One region of the Ensifer sp. 22460 genome, then DNA from elsewhere that is predicted to be linked to it. Evidence: predicted binding sites of a transcription regulator. Region 1 holds the regulator's gene; the other holds the start of a gene.
The links. Region 1 encodes PhoB, which activates phosphate uptake and scavenging genes when phosphate is short. Its sites were predicted from a motif close to TGTCATNNANCTGTCAT; they were not measured.
Positions count from the first base shown of each region.

Region 2: the regulator PhoB is predicted to act here: its motif matches at 3,044-3,060, upstream of ACTJKM_RS11920 (LTA synthase family protein).

Region 1 covers NZ_JBQENZ010000012.1:188,001-195,568, reverse strand. The annotation lists gene argF (ornithine carbamoyltransferase) at 87-1,004, opposite strand; gene ACTJKM_RS17215 (aspartate aminotransferase family protein) at 1,105-2,304, opposite strand; gene ACTJKM_RS17210 (GcrA family cell cycle regulator) at 2,725-3,246, shown strand; gene phoB (phosphate regulon transcriptional regulator PhoB) at 3,315-3,998, opposite strand; gene phoU (phosphate signaling complex protein PhoU) at 4,260-4,973, opposite strand; gene pstB (phosphate ABC transporter ATP-binding protein PstB) at 5,024-5,839, opposite strand; gene pstA (phosphate ABC transporter permease PstA) at 5,853-7,175, opposite strand; gene pstC (phosphate ABC transporter permease subunit PstC) at 7,172-7,568, opposite strand, start outside.
Region 2 covers NZ_JBQENZ010000008.1:22,231-29,798, forward strand. The annotation lists gene ACTJKM_RS11910 (TadE/TadG family type IV pilus assembly protein) at 1-217, opposite strand, end outside; gene ACTJKM_RS11915 (DUF1003 domain-containing protein) at 403-951, opposite strand; gene ACTJKM_RS11920 (LTA synthase family protein) at 1,089-3,020, opposite strand; gene ACTJKM_RS11925 (NAD+ synthase) at 3,289-4,971, shown strand; gene ACTJKM_RS11930 (hypothetical protein) at 4,975-5,310, shown strand; gene ACTJKM_RS11935 (TolB family protein) at 5,338-6,165, shown strand; gene ACTJKM_RS11940 (ankyrin repeat domain-containing protein) at 6,331-7,568, shown strand, end outside.

The sequences.
Region 1 (7,568 bases):
CGTGTCGCACGGCGGCAATGTCAATAGCCGGCCTCACAGCCGCCGAAGCGCTGCGCCATCGCGCTCACCGCGGCGCTCGCAAGGGCCTAGACGAGCCCCATGCACCAGGCGATGATCGACTTCTGCGCATGCAGGCGGTTTTCGGCCTCGTCGAAGACCACCGACTGCGGACCGTCGATCACCTCGTCGGTCACCTCCTCGCCACGGTGCGCCGGCAGGCAATGCATGAACAGCGCATCGGATGCCGCTTGCTTCATCAGCGCCTCGTTGACCTGATAGGGCTGGAAGACGTTGTGGCCGCGGGCACGATGCTCCTGGTTCATCGACACCCAGGTGTCGGTGACAACGCAATTGGCGTTGGCGACCGCCTGCTCGGCATCGTGACACAGCAGGATCTCGCCGCCGTTGTTGCGGGCCCAGTTCAGGATCTTGTCCTGCGGCTCGGAGCCGAGCGGCACGGCCATGTTCATGCGATAGCCGAAGCGGGCGGAGCCTTCGATCAGCGAGTGCAGCACGTTGTTGCCGTCGCCGGTCCAGGCGATCGTCTTGCCCTTCACCGGTCCGCGATGCTCCTCGAAGGTCATGATGTCGGCCATAATCTGGCAGGGATGGGTGTCGTCGGTCAGGCCGTTGATGACAGGGACCGTCGCGTGTTCTGCCAATTCCAGCAGGCGGCGATGGTCGGTGGTGCGGATCATGATCGCATCGACATAGCGCGACAGGACCTTTGCCGTATCGCCGATGGTCTCGGCGCGACCGAGCTGCATCTCCGTGCCCGAAAGGAACAGGGTTTCGCCGCCGAGCTGGCGCATGCCGACATCGAAGGACACGCGGGTGCGGGTGGACGGCTTTTCGAAGATCATCGCCAGCATCTTGCCGGCGAGCGGCTTCTCGGCGGTTCCGGCCTTGGTCGTCGCCTTTCGGACGCGGGCATCATCGATGATCGTCCGAAGATCGGCGGCCGTCATGGCCGAAAGATCGAGAAAGTGTCTGGTGCCTGCCATCGTACTCGGTTCCTCAAAAAATCGAACCTATGTGCGCCACGCAGCGGCGTGAACGCACGAAGGTCATTCTACCATCCTGGGTCAGTCTTGGCCCTATCGGTCAGGCCGCAGCGTTACCACTTGCCTTCCGCACTGCTTCGGCGGCGCGCTCGATGCGTGCGAGGCCCTCGCGTGCTTCCTCCGCCGTCACCGTCAACGGCGGCAGCAGGCGCAACACGTTGTCGCCGGCCGGCACGGCCAGGAGCTTCTCGGCGCGGATCTCCTTCAGGAGATCCGCCGAGGGGCCCTTTACCTTGATGCCCAGCATCAGGCCATCGCCGCGGATATCTTCGATGATATCGGGATAGCGATCCTTCAGCGAAGCAAGACCCTGGCGGAAGACGAGCGCGACGTCGCGCACATGGGCGAGGAAGCCATCAGCGAGGATGACGTCGAGCACGGCGTTGCCGACGGCCATCGCCAGCGGATTGCCGCCATAGGTCGAGCCATGCGTGCCCGCCACCATGCCGGCTGCCGCCTCTTCCGTCGCCAGGCAAGCGCCGAGCGGGAAGCCGCCGCCGATGCCCTTGGCAACGGCCATGATATCCGGGCGGATGCCCGTCCACTCATGGGCAAAAAGCTTGCCGGTGCGGCCGACGCCGGTCTGAACCTCGTCGAGGATCAGGAGCAGGCCGAATTCGTCGCAGAGGGCGCGCAGTTCCTGCATGAATTCCTTGGTCGCGGGACGGATGCCGCCCTCGCCCTGGATCGGCTCGATCAGGATCGCGGCGGTCTCCTCGGTGATCGCATTCTTGACGGCCGCGATGTCGCCGAACGGAACCTGGTAGAACCCTGGGGCCTTTGGCCCGAAACCTTCAATGTACTTTTGCTGACCACCGGCGGCGATCGTCGCGATCGTGCGACCGTGGAACGCGCCCTCGAAGGTGATGATGTGAAACTTCTCCGGCTGGCCTTTGGCGAAGTGGTACCGCCGCGCCGTCTTGATCGCGCATTCCAGCGCTTCCGCACCGGAATTGGTGAAGAAGACCCGATCGGCAAAGGTGACGGCCGCCAAGCGGCGTCCAAGACTTTCCTGACCGGGAACTTCGTAAAGGTTGGAAAGGTGCCAGACCTTCTCGGCCTGCGCCTTCAGCGCCTCGACGAGATGCGGATGCGCGTGGCCGAGCGAGTTCACGGCAACGCCGGCGGCGAAGTCGAGATAGCGCGAGCCGTCTTCGGCGATCAGCCAGACGCCCTCTCCTCGCTCGAAACGCAACGGCGCGCGCATGTAGGTATCGTAAAGCGGCGTGGTTGCAGTCATGCGAGGCTCTCCTTACTCCAGTCGGCATCGGTCCCGCTGCTTCATGCGGCCCGATAAAAATCAAAAATGCCGCCTTTCGGCGGCGCAGGCACTATTCCTATTTCGCGCCGCAATGTCAATAAAACCAAGCCTTGCAGTGCAACAGAGAAGCCCGTTTCCCGGCGGCGAAAAAATCGCCCGGAAGGGCTTGCAAAAATGCAACGCCAGCCGAGCAAGTTGGGGAAAACTACGAAATCGATTCGGCGTGAATCCCGGGACTCTTGCCACGGAGTCCGACGGTCAGTACGTTAACATTCAATTACTAGACGCATGCGGCGGACCTAGTCACCAAAAGAGTTATCGCGTTTGCAACCTCGGGATTCAACCGGGGTGCGGTGAGGGATTCTGCCATCCCCAACGCTGAGAACGGAGAGTGCAGAAATGAACTGGACTGACGAGCGGGTGGAGAAACTGAAGAAGCTTTGGTCCGAGGGCCTGAGCGCAAGCCAGATCGCGGCACAGCTCGGCGGCGTCAGCCGTAACGCTGTCATCGGCAAGGTTCATCGCCTGAGCCTTCCAGGCCGCGCCAAAGCCGGCGGCAGCACCACTGCGGCGACCCGCCCGAAGCGGCCGACCTCGGCGCCGCGCGCTCCGAACTACGCCTCGCGCGTTTCGACCCGCACCGTTGCCCGTCCGTCCGGCGCCACCGTTCTCAAGGAGGAGATCGAAGTCGATCTCGTTGCCGAGCAGGATTTCAGCATCCAGACCGACGTGGTCGTGCCAATGTCGCGCCGCCTCGAGCTGACCCAGCTCACCGAACGCACCTGCAAGTGGCCGATCGGCGACCCGCTGAAGGAAGAGTTCCATTTCTGCGGCAACGATTCCCCGGAAGCTTCGCCCTATTGCAGCTTCCATGCGCGGCTTGCCTACCAGCCGTCCGCCGAGCGCCGTCGGATGCGCTAAGGATCCGCACAGGACCAAAACGAAAGGGGCCGATCGGCCCCTTTTTTATTGACTTTTGTTTGCCCTTCTCAGCTTTCGAGCGAGTAGCCGGCGCCGCGCACGGTGCGGATGACATCAGGCATGGTCGAGAAGTTCAGCGCCTTGCGCAGGCGGCCGACATGCACGTCGACGGTCCGCTCGTCGACATAGATGTCGTGGCCCCAGACGCCGTCCAGCAACTGCGAGCGCGAGAAGACACGGCCCGGAGAGGACATCAGGAACTCCAGCAGGCGGAACTCTGTCGGCCCCAGGCGAACTTCGCGGCTGCGGCGATGGACGCGATGGGTTTCCCGGTCGAGCTCGATGTCGCCGCAGCGCAGCAGCGTCGAGAGAACTTCGGGCTTCGCCCGGCGGAGCATCGCCTTGACGCGGGCCATCAGCTCCGGCGTGGAGAAGGGCTTGACCACATAGTCGTCGGCACCGGTCGCCAGACCGCGAACGCGCTCGCTTTCCTCGCCGCGCGCCGTCAGCATGATGATCGGCAACCGCTCCGTCTCCGGGCGCTGGCGCAGCCTACGGCAAAGCTCGATGCCGGAGACGCCCGGCAACATCCAGTCGAGGATCAGAAGGTCGGGCAGGCGTTCCTGTAGCCGGATCTCCGCCTCGTCACCCCTGAGGATCGTATCGACGTCGAAGCCTTCAGCTTCCAGATTGTAACGCAGCAGGACGCTCAGCGCCTCTTCGTCTTCGACCACGGCGATTTTTGGCAACATCAGGTAACGTCTCCTTACCGCGAGCGCCGTGCGGGTCCAGCGGACCGGCCGGCACTCAGACACTCTAAATCTGGAGCACCCCCGCCAATTTCAAAGGCGGTGCGAAAAGCCGCATGCTTCAGATGCAGGAATTCGGGGCCGCGACCGAAGCCGCGACCGGATGATATTCATGGGGCACGCATTGCGAACGGCGCGTTTAACGCCAGAGCGGGATGAGGAAAAGTGTATGCGGTTGTCCCCCCCGCATCCCGCTCCAACCTTCTAGTCGTTGACCGAGCCCAACGTCGACGTGTTGTCATCCTTCGGGCGCTCACCTTCCGGCTGGGCACCCGTCGCCATGTAATAGATCGTCTCGGCGATGTTGGTCGCGTGGTCGCCGATACGCTCGATGTTCTTGGCGCAGAACAGAAGATGCGTGCAGGGCGTGATATTGCGCGGATCTTCCATCATGTAGGTGAGCAACTCGCGGAACAGCGAGGTGTAGATCGCATCGATCTCCTCGTCGCGTTCGCGAATGCTGTTGGCCTTTTCCGGCGAACGCGACGCATAGACGTCGAGCACTTCCTTGAGCTGCACCAGAGCGAGTTCGGCGAGATGCTCGAGACCGCGGGCGAGCTTGCGCGGGATGCCCGAACCGGCAACCGCGATCACGCGCTTGGCAGTGTTCTTGCCGAGGTCGCCGACACGCTCCAGGTCGGAGGCGATGCGGATCGACCCCATGATCTCGCGAAGGTCGGCGGCGACCGGCTGGCGCTTGGCGATCGTGACAATCGCCTTCTCGCCGATCTGGCGCTCGGCATCATCGAGAACGGTGTCGTCCGAGATTACCTTTTGCGCCAGCGCCAGGTCGGAATTGACCAGGGCGCGGACGGATTCGGCGACCATCTGCTCGGCGAGACCGCCCATTTCCGAGATGCGGCGCGTCAGGTACTTCAGTTCTTCGTCATAGGCGGACATGATATGCATGGACATGATCGTCGATCCTTACAGGCGCTTTCCAGTGACTGTTGCAGCCGTGATTGGCCTCAGCCGAAGCGGCCCATGATGTAATCCTGGGTGCGCTGGTCATCCGGATTGGTGAACATCTTGTCGGTGTCGTTCTCCTCGACGAGATTGCCGAGGTGGAACATGGCGGTGCGCTGCGACACGCGGGCGGCCTGCTGCATCGAGTGGGTCACGATGACGATCGTGAAGTTCGTGCGCAGTTCGTGGATGAGTTCCTCGACCTTGGCGGTCGCGATCGGGTCGAGTGCCGAGCAGGGCTCGTCCATCAGGATGACTTCCGGGCTGACGGCAACAGCGCGTGCGATGCAAAGGCGCTGCTGCTGACCACCGGAGAGGCCGGTGCCCGGCTCCTGCAGGCGGTCCTTCACCTCGTTCCACAAACCTGCCTTCTGCAGGCTGGTCTCGACCACATCGTCAAAGTCCGCCTTGGTGCGGGCAAGTCCGTGGATGCGCGGACCGTAGGCGACGTTGTCGTAGATCGACTTCGGGAACGGGTTCGGCTTCTGGAAGACCATGCCGACGCGGGCGCGCAGCTCGACCACGTCAATGGTCGGGTCGTAGATGTCGTCCTCATCGAGCGTGATCTTGCCGGTCACACGGCAGTTCTCGATGGTGTCGTTCATGCGGTTCAGCGTGCGCAGGAAGGTCGACTTGCCGCAGCCCGACGGACCGATCAGCGCCGTTACCGTGTTCTCGCGGATGTTGAGGTTGACGTCGAAAAGCGCACGCTTCTCGCCGTAGTAGACCGACACATCCTTGCCGATCATCTTGAAGGGAACCGTGTTCATTTTCTGATCCAAGGCTTTCTCGACCGCTGCTTCTGACATGATGTTCATAGTAATTACCTCACTACCAACGGCGCTCAAAGCGACGTCGCAACAGAATGGCGCCAAGGTTCATGACGACGAGGAAGATGAGAAGAATGATGATCGCGCCGGAGGTGCGCTCGACGAAGGCGCGTTCCGCCTCGTTGGCCCACATGTAGATCTGCACCGGCAGCGCTGTCGACGGCTCCATCGGCGAACCGGGATAGTCGACGACGAAGGCGACCATGCCGATCAGCAGGAGCGGCGCGGTTTCGCCAAGCGCGTGGGCAAGACCGATAATCGTACCGGTCAGAATGCCCGGCATGGCCAGCGGCAGAACGTGGTGGAAGATGGTCTGCATCTTCGAGGCACCGAGACCGAGCGCCGCCGAACGGATGGACGGCGGAACCGCCTTCAAGGCCGCGCGGGTGGCGATGATGATCGTCGGCAGGGTCATCAGCGTCAGCACGAAACCGCCGACGACGGCCGCCGAACGCGGCATGCCGGCAAAGTTGATGAAGACGGCGAGACCCAACAGACCGTAGACGATCGACGGAACGGCCGCGAGGTTGTTGATGTTGACCTCGATCAGGTCGGTGAGCCGGTTCTTCGGAGCGAACTCTTCGAGATAGATCGAGGCGGCAACGCCGATCGGCAACGACAGCAGGAGCACGATCAGCATCATGTAGAACGAGCCGAGGGCGGCAACGCCGACGCCCGCCGCTTCAGGACGGCTGGAGGCGCCGAAGGTGAAGATGCCGGTGTTGAAGCTCTTCTTCAGGACGCCGGCGCTTGCGAGCTCGTTCATCCAGGTGACCTGCTGGTCCTTGACCTTGCGCTTGCTCTCTTCGACCTTGAGGTCGATCTGCCCCTTGTTGGCGGAGTCGATGTTGGCTTCGGCCAAAAGGGTGACCGGAATGGTCTTGCCGACGATGGACGGATCCGCCACGACAATGTCGCGCAAGAGCGTACGGGAGCTCGCAGAAACCATGTCGGTCGCCTGCTTGACCAGCGGCCGCTTGGTCGCATCGATGCCGAGCTGCTTGACGAGCGCATCACGCACCAGCAGCGGATAGTTGGCGGTCATCAGTACCTTGCTGTCGGTCGTGCGCTCACCGTTGGGGTCGATGACCTTTTCGGTGAATTCGATCGGCAGCGTGATCGTCGTCTGCTGGAACGCGGTGTAGCCGTTGGAAATGACGGTCCACAGCAGCAGCGCCAGGAAGAAGAGACCGGTGCTGATTGCCGCAATGCCGTAGGCGCGGAACCGGCGCTCGGCGGCATAGCGGCGCTTGATGCCGATATCGCGCTTTGCGGATTCAGGACGGGCGGAGATCCGGACGGTCGGGGAAGCGATGTCGGTCATTCGTACTGTTCCCGGTATTTGCGCACGATGTAGAGCGCGTAAATGTTGAGGCCGAGCGTGATGACAAAGAGCGTGATGCCCAGCGCGAAGGCCACCAGCGTCTGCGGCGAGGTGAACTCGAGGTCGCCCGTCAACTGGTTGACGATCTTCACGGTCACCGTCGTCATCGGCTCGAAGGGATTGATCTGCATGCGGGCCGCGACACCGGCTGCAAGCACCACGATCATCGTTTCGCCGACGGCACGCGATGCGGTCAGAAGCAGCGCGCCGACAATGCCGGGAAGTGCAGCCGGAAGAATGACCTTCTTGACCGTTTCCGAACGGGTGGCGCCGAGGCCCAGCGACCCGTCACGCAGCGCGCGCGGCACCTGGGTGATAATGTCGTCGGAAAGC
Region 2 (7,568 bases), on a different contig from region 1:
AGTCGGTCGCGAGGCGTTCACGCTCGCCTTGGGATAGTCCAGCGATGGCTGTGCGCGCGGCATCGGCGGCGATCTGCTGTATGGAATGCGCTGTGCTGAGATAGACGCCGTAGGCGATCAAGGTCAGCACGCAAAGGAAGAAGAGCGGCGCTATGATTGCGAATTCGATTGCAGCGGCGCCGTCTCGGCCGCCGAAAAGGCGCTTGAAGTTGGACATTGCAGCATCTCCGCGTACCCACGTTGCTGTATTTTTTTCGAATGTCCCTGCACCCATAAGATGGTCCTCAAATATTAATTTTTTCATACTCCAATAAGTTGCCGATGGCAGCGAAGCGGGGGTGTGGGCGCCCGCGCTACGGCGCGGCACCGCGGGATCTGATCCTGCGTGTCGTGGGTTTTCGGTCAGTCCTGCCCGGGTGCTGGACGGTAGTGCTCGAGCTGGCGGTTGAGCGTTGCGAGGTCGGCACGCAGTTCCGAAATCTCACGCAGCAACACGTCGTCGACCTTGTGATGCAGGGCGATCAGTTCGACTTCCGACTTGAGATTGACCTCGTAGTCCTTGGACGCTGCGAAGCGGTCGCGTTCGGCCTGACGGTTCTGCGACATCATGATGATTGGGGCCTGCAGTGCGGCAAGCATGGAAAGCACGAGGTTGAGAAAGATGTAGGGGTAGGGGTCGAACGCTCCGGTCACCAACAGCACCGAGTTCACGATGACCCAGCAGACGAGAAAACTGCAGAAGGTGACGATGAAGCTCCAGGAGCCGCCAACGCGGGCAATGTTGTCGGCGAGCCTGTCGCCTAAGGTTTGCTCGGCAGCGAAGGCCGCATTGGTATCGGTGGTCAGCGTGCGCCGCTCGCGGGCGTAGGCGAGGATGCGGCGCTCGATCTCGCCGAGTTCGCTGAGCGGCTTGCCGAAGAACTGGTGCGAGATGTTGTTGAAATGCGGCATGGCGATCTCCGGGGTTGACCGGAGAAAATCTAGAGCATTTCCAGCAAATGTGCGTGGCGGTTTTGCGTCGCGGAAAAATCTGGCCGACCGAGAGCATGAAGAGCCGGACCGGGTGTGGCCGGTCCGGCGCTCGTGGTTCAGTGGGTCTCGGCCGCGCTTGCGAAGAGGTCGGCGTGGGACTTGAAGAACCGGTCGGTCGAGAAGCGGTCTCCAAACATCATGTCGTGCTGCAGGAAGCGATAGTCACGCAAGAGAGCCGGCACCTTCGGCTGGCGCGACCACTCGGCGACTTCCTTGCCGTTCCTGCGGATCAGCATGTAGCGGTCGACGACCCGGTATTGGTCATGAACCTTGCCGAGGAACCCGGTGTAATAGGGGTGCTCGTAGCCGGACTGCTTGAGGATCTGGTAGGAGAGGAAGGCCGGGCTGATCGTGCCGACGTTCTTTCTCGGGCCTGTTTTGTTCGACCAGACGACGAGCGGCGTTTCGTGCTGCGCCTTCATCTGGTCCTTCGAGCCCTTGCGCTCCGCCGTGACGCCCTTCATGAAGCCGGTGCTGGTATAGACCGTGTTGAGCGGCGGCAGGTGGTCGCCGAACAGCACGATGATCGTTTCGCGATCGCGCTTCTTTGCCCAGTCCATCAGCTTCTTCAGGCTCTCGTCGGCTTCCTTGATGCCTTGAGCATAGGTTTCCAGCACCTGCCGGTCGCTTTCGGGCAGGTTGCCTTCGACCTTGATGGTGTTCTTGGCATAGCGGTTTGCCTCATAGGGGCCATGGCCCTGCAGTGTCACCGCAAAGAAGAAGAACGGATCGTCCATGGCGTCGGCCTGGCGGATGATCTCATGCGTCAGCGACTCGTCCGAGGCAAAGATGCCGCGCTTCTGCATCGGCGGCATGTTCTCTTCCGACTTGAAGGTGTCGAAACCGAAGGCCTTGTAGACGGCGGTACGGTTCCAGAACCAGCTCTGGAAGGGATGGATGGCGCGCGAGACATAGCCTTCGCCACGGAAGAAGGTAGCGAGCGACGGGATCGGGTTGCGGATGTACTGCTGGTACGGAATGCTGCCATAGGGCAGGAAGGCGTTGGAGAAGCCGGTCAGCGCCTCGAACTCGACATTGGCGGTCATGCCGCCGAATTCCGGCGAGAAGACGTTGCCCGACTGCATCTCGCGGATCGTCGGCATCGGATCGGGCGAGAGCTTGACGTTGGGCAGGCGGGTCGGATCCCAGAAGGATTCGCTCATCAGCACGATGACGTCGGGCTTGCCGCGGTGCGAGGTGCCAGCCGGAAGCGGCTTCACCGGAATGCGATCGATGGCGTCGGCCATGTAGCCAGCGGGCGCGCTGACATTGGCCATCGGCAGGTTGATGGCGAAGGCAAGCGCAAAGCCGTTGTGCTTATAGTTCTCGGTCTGGTCCCACATGATGGGGATGACCTTCAGGCGATCACGGATCCAGGAGAACTGGTTGTAATCCATGATGTGCCAGAAGGCGAAGAGCAGCGGCAGCGCAAAGGCCGCACGAGCGATGCGCTCGCGGCGCGTCAGCTTGGGGAAATTGCGCCAGGCGTAGCGCAGCAAGAGGCCGATGGCGGCAACGGCGGCGATGAGGCCGACGACGATGCCGACGGCGGTCCAGGGGCGGTCCTTCACCAGCACCGGCATCAATTCCATGATCTGGCGGCCGAACAGGAAATCGGTCGGATAAAGCGGATCGGACAGGAAGACCTGCTTCTGCTGGCAGACGACGGCGGGTATGATGGCGAGCGGCGCAATCACCACGGCCGACTTATGTTCGCGGCCGAAAATGCCGTCGACGGCCAGCAGCATCAGGAAGAATGCACCGACAGTCGTCAGCGCCGGGCGCGTCGGGTCGAGCATATAGGCGAGCGTATCGGCCATCGACTGGCGCACGATCAGCTCGACGGCGAAGACGAGAGCGGCTGCGACAAAAAGGGAGAACAATGCGCTGCGGGTGGCCGCAAGCGTCTTGGCGTGCCGTGCGGTGAAGCCGGGTCTATCGACATAGACGCGCGAACCTCTCGCGACAGCGGAATCGATACTAGCCAACATGTTCTCCAGTTTCATAAATGTGTCGTGTAACTGTCATACGCCCGTCTTTTTGAACAGGGGATGAATGGTTTCTTAACGGGGTTTGGGAACAGCTTTTCGTCGCGTGAGGGCGCTGCAACGGCCCTTCATAAGAACCGGGAAAGACAGAATTTTTCGGTTTTTTTCGCGGAGCGGCGATTGCCTGTGGGTATTTTCCTGCGGATTGCGCTAAAGAACATTGCGAAAGTCAGACGCAATCGCTCAGAACAGACCGACAGGCCCGCTCATGACCGCTCACAAGATCGCCCCCTCGCTCCTGCGCATCGCAATCGCCCAGCTCAATCCCACGGTGGGCGACATCGCCGGAAACCTGGCCAAGGCGCGTGAGGCGCGTGCCGATGCGGCGCGCCAGGGCGCCGATCTCCTGCTTTTGACGGAGCTGTTCATTTCCGGCTATCCGCCCGAAGATCTCGTGCTGAAGCCGGCATTCCTGAAGGCCTGCCTCCAGGCGGTCGAGAAGCTCGCGAGCGACACGGCGGACGGCGGCCCGGGCGTCATCATCGGCTTCCCGCGCCAAGCCAAGACCGGCCGGCACAATTCGGTGGCCGTGCTTGACGATGGCAAGGTGATCGCGTTCCGCGACAAGGTCGATCTGCCGAACTATGGCGAGTTCGACGAGAAGCGCGTCTTCGACCAGGGCGAGATGCCGGGCCCGGTGAATTTCCGCGGCGTGCGCATCGGCATTCCGATCTGCGAGGACATCTGGGGCGATCTCGGCGTTTGCGAGACACTAGCGGAAAGCGGCGCGGAAATCCTGCTGTCGCCGAACGGTTCGCCCTATTTTCGCGGCAAGGTGGATGTGCGCCACCAGGTGGTCCTCAAGCAGGTGCTCGAGACCGGCCTGCCGATGATCTATGCCAACCAGCTCGGCGGCCAGGACGAACTGGTGTTCGACGGCGCAAGCTTCGCCTTCAACACCGACAAGTCTCTCGCCTTCCAGATGAGCCAGTTCGAAGAGGCGATTTCGATCGTCGAATGGAAGAAGGGCGAAAGCGGCTGGCATTGCGAAAGCGGGCTGCAGTCGCGCCTGCCGGAGCGCGAGGAGGCGGACTACCGCGCCTGCATGCTCGGCTTCCGTGACTATGTGAACAAAAACGGCTTCAAGAACGTCGTACTCGGCCTTTCCGGCGGTATCGATTCCGCGATCTGCGCGGCGCTGGCGGTCGATGCGCTCGGCGAGGAGCGGGTGCGCACCGTCATGCTGCCCTATCGCTACACCTCGCAGGAATCGCTGAAGGACGCCAAGGAATGTGCCGCAGCGCTCGGCTGCCGCTACGATATCGTGCCGATCTCCGAGCCGGTCGAAGGGTTCTTAAGCGCGCTCTCCGACATGTTCGAGGGGACCGAATCCGGCATCACCGAGGAGAACCTGCAGAGCCGTACCCGCGGCACCATCCTGATGGCGATCTCCAACAAGTTCGGCTCGATGGTGGTGACGACGGGCAACAAGTCGGAAATGTCGGTCGGCTATGCCACGCTCTATGGCGACATGAACGGCGGCTTCAATCCGATCAAGGATCTCTACAAGATGGAGGTCTATGCCATCTCGCGCTGGCGCAACACCAAGGTTCCGCCGGGCGCGCTTGGACCCTCCGGCGTCGTCATTCCCCCAAATATTATCGACAAGGCGCCCTCGGCTGAATTGCGTCCCAACCAGACGGACCAGGATTCTTTGCCGCCCTATCCGGTGCTCGACGACATTCTCGAATGCCTGGTGGAAAAGGAGATGGGGACCGACGAGATCGTCGCCCGCGGCCATGACGAGGCGACGGTTCACCGGGTCGAACACCTGCTCTACATTGCCGAATACAAGCGGCGGCAATCGGCGCCGGGCGTCAAGATCACCAAGAAGAATTTTGGCCGCGACCGGCGGTACCCGATCACCAACCGCTTCCGCGATCGAGGGTAGCCGATGAGCGCGTTCGGCCAAGGGCGGGACGGCAAGGAAAGCTGTCCGGAGTTCACGGACGAGGAAATCCGGCTGATCCGGCTGTGGTCGCTGAGCGACGTTTCTGCTGGCCGGCAGCTCTCGGCGCAGATCGCCTATTTCGCGACGCCGGCGGTCTTCGGCATCTATGGTCTTGCAAGCGGCAGTATCGCCATCGTCGGCGTGGCCTTCGTCTGCATCCTTGTGCTGTTGGCTTGGGGCGTCGTCTCGACCTGGCGAGATCAACGCAATTCCAATTTGATGCAGTCGATCTGCGCCAAGGTCGCGGCGACGCTGCCGGCCGGCGAAGAACGCAAATAGCTGCCTTGGTCGCGGCGGGAGAACGGGATGCGCAGTTCCATCGAGACCTATGACATCGTTACCGGTGAAACGCGCGTCGTCTGGCAGACCGATCGGCTGGTCGAGGCGCCGAACTGGTCGCGGGACGGCACGCACCTGGTCATCAACGGCGATGGCCGTCTTTATCGCCTCGGTTTCGACGGTTCGGAGCCGGTGGAGATCGATACCGGCTTTGCCGCGCTCTGCAACAACGACCACGGCATTTCGCCCGATGGCGCCACCATCGCGATCAGCGACAAGACCGAGTTCGGCAAGTCGGCGATCTACCTGCTGCCGGCTAGAGGCGGCACGCCGCGGCTCGTCACCCGCAACCTGCCGTCCTATTGGCACGGCTGGTCGCCGGATGGGCGAAGAGTGACCTATTGCGGCATCCGCGACCAGGTCTTCGACATCTATACGATTTCGGTTGATGGCGGCGAGGAGCAGCGGCTGACCCACGGGGAAGGGCGCAACGACGGACCCGACTGGTCGGCGGATGGCGAATGGATCTATTTCAACTCCAGCCGCACCGGACGCATGCAGATCTGGCGCATCCGCCCCGATGGCAGTGACGTCACGCGCATCACCGACAGCCCCTATGGCGACTGGTTTCCGCATCTGTCGCCGGATGGGAAGCATCTGCTGGTGCTCTCCTATGACGGTGACGTTTTCGATCATCCGAGGGATCTCGATGTCCGCCTGCGGCTGATGGATATGGACGGCGGCAACCCGCGCATCCTGTTCGAACTTTTCGGCGGGCAGGGAACCATCAACGTTCCCAACTGGTCGCCGTCAGGCGATCGCTTCGCCTTCGTTCGGTATCAGCCTGAAAGCTGAGCGCGCTGGACAAGTATAAGGGCAGCGTGCTAGCGATGACCTCGTTCGCAGGGCGCATCCGATCCGCGGGAAGGGCAAGGCCCACCTGTCTCACTGAACTTGGTTGCCACACCTCTTTTCAGTCTGTGGGCGCGGATACCGGACGTGAATGAAAGGAGGTCTTTCATGATCGCGCGCGATCTTCCCGCGAACCTTACCCTCGAAACGATCCGCAAGCAGGCCAAGGCTTTTCTGAAAGCCGTGAAGGCCGATGATGCCAGTGCAAGGCAGCGGGCGCTTCCCTATTTTTCCGATCCCGCTGCAATGGGGCTCCAGGATGCGCAACTGGTGCTCGCCCGCGAGTTCGGCTTTTCGAGCTGGACACGGCTGAAGCGGCATCTCGAGAAATCCGGGAGCAATGCACCTGCAACCGAGCAGCTTGCAAACCGCTTTCTGTCTCTGGCGACCGTCTCCTACTTCGGCGACATAGCCGCTGATCCCGAACGGTTCACCCAGGCGCTTGCACTGCTGGATGAACATCCCGAAATCGCCGGCGACAGCATCCACGTCGCAGCCGCGCTCGGCGAAGCAGAGGCAATTGACCGCTGGCTCGATCGCGATCCGAAACTCGTGGGCAAACGCGGCGGGCCGTATGACTGGGAGCCGTTGCTCTACGCTGCCTATGCCCGGGTTCCCGGCCACTCCTCTCTGCCCGCCGGCCGACGCCTGATCGAACGGGGTGCCAATCCCGATGCGCATTGGCTCGACGACGGTCAGTACCGCTTCACTGTGCTGACGGGCGTCTTCGGCGAAGGCGAGGCCGGCCCCGAGCGACAGCCGCAACATCCGGATTGCGTCGCTTTCGCGCGGCTCTTGCTGGATGCCGGTGCCCGGGCCAATGACAGCCAGGCGCTCTACAACCGGATGTTCCAGCCGGACAACACCTGCCTCAAGCTATTGCTCGACTATGGCCTTGGCGCCAACGATCGGAACAATTGGCTGGTTCGCAACGATGGCGGCTTCGTTGAAAACGGCGAACGCGTTTTCGACTACCAGCTCGCCTGGGCGCTTGAAAAACGCATGGGCGAGCGCGTGCGCCTGCTGGTCGAGCATGGTGCCGACGTCAATCGTCCCATCAAGGGCCGGACGCCCTATCAATGGGCAGAGCTCGGCGGTGATGCGGCGCTGGCTGCGTTTCTCGTTTCGCGCGGGGCAGCGGAAGCGCCGCTCGACGATGTCGACCGGCTGGCCCGGGCTATCTCAGAAATGAAGGCCGATGAGGCGAGGGCGCTCGTCGATGCGGATCCGACGCTGATCACACGCGCGCAGACCGCGCATCCGACGCTTCTGCACGAGGCGGCGGGTGACGACAGGCGCCTTGACGCCGCGCTCATGTTGTCGCTCGGCTTCGACGTCAACCGCAT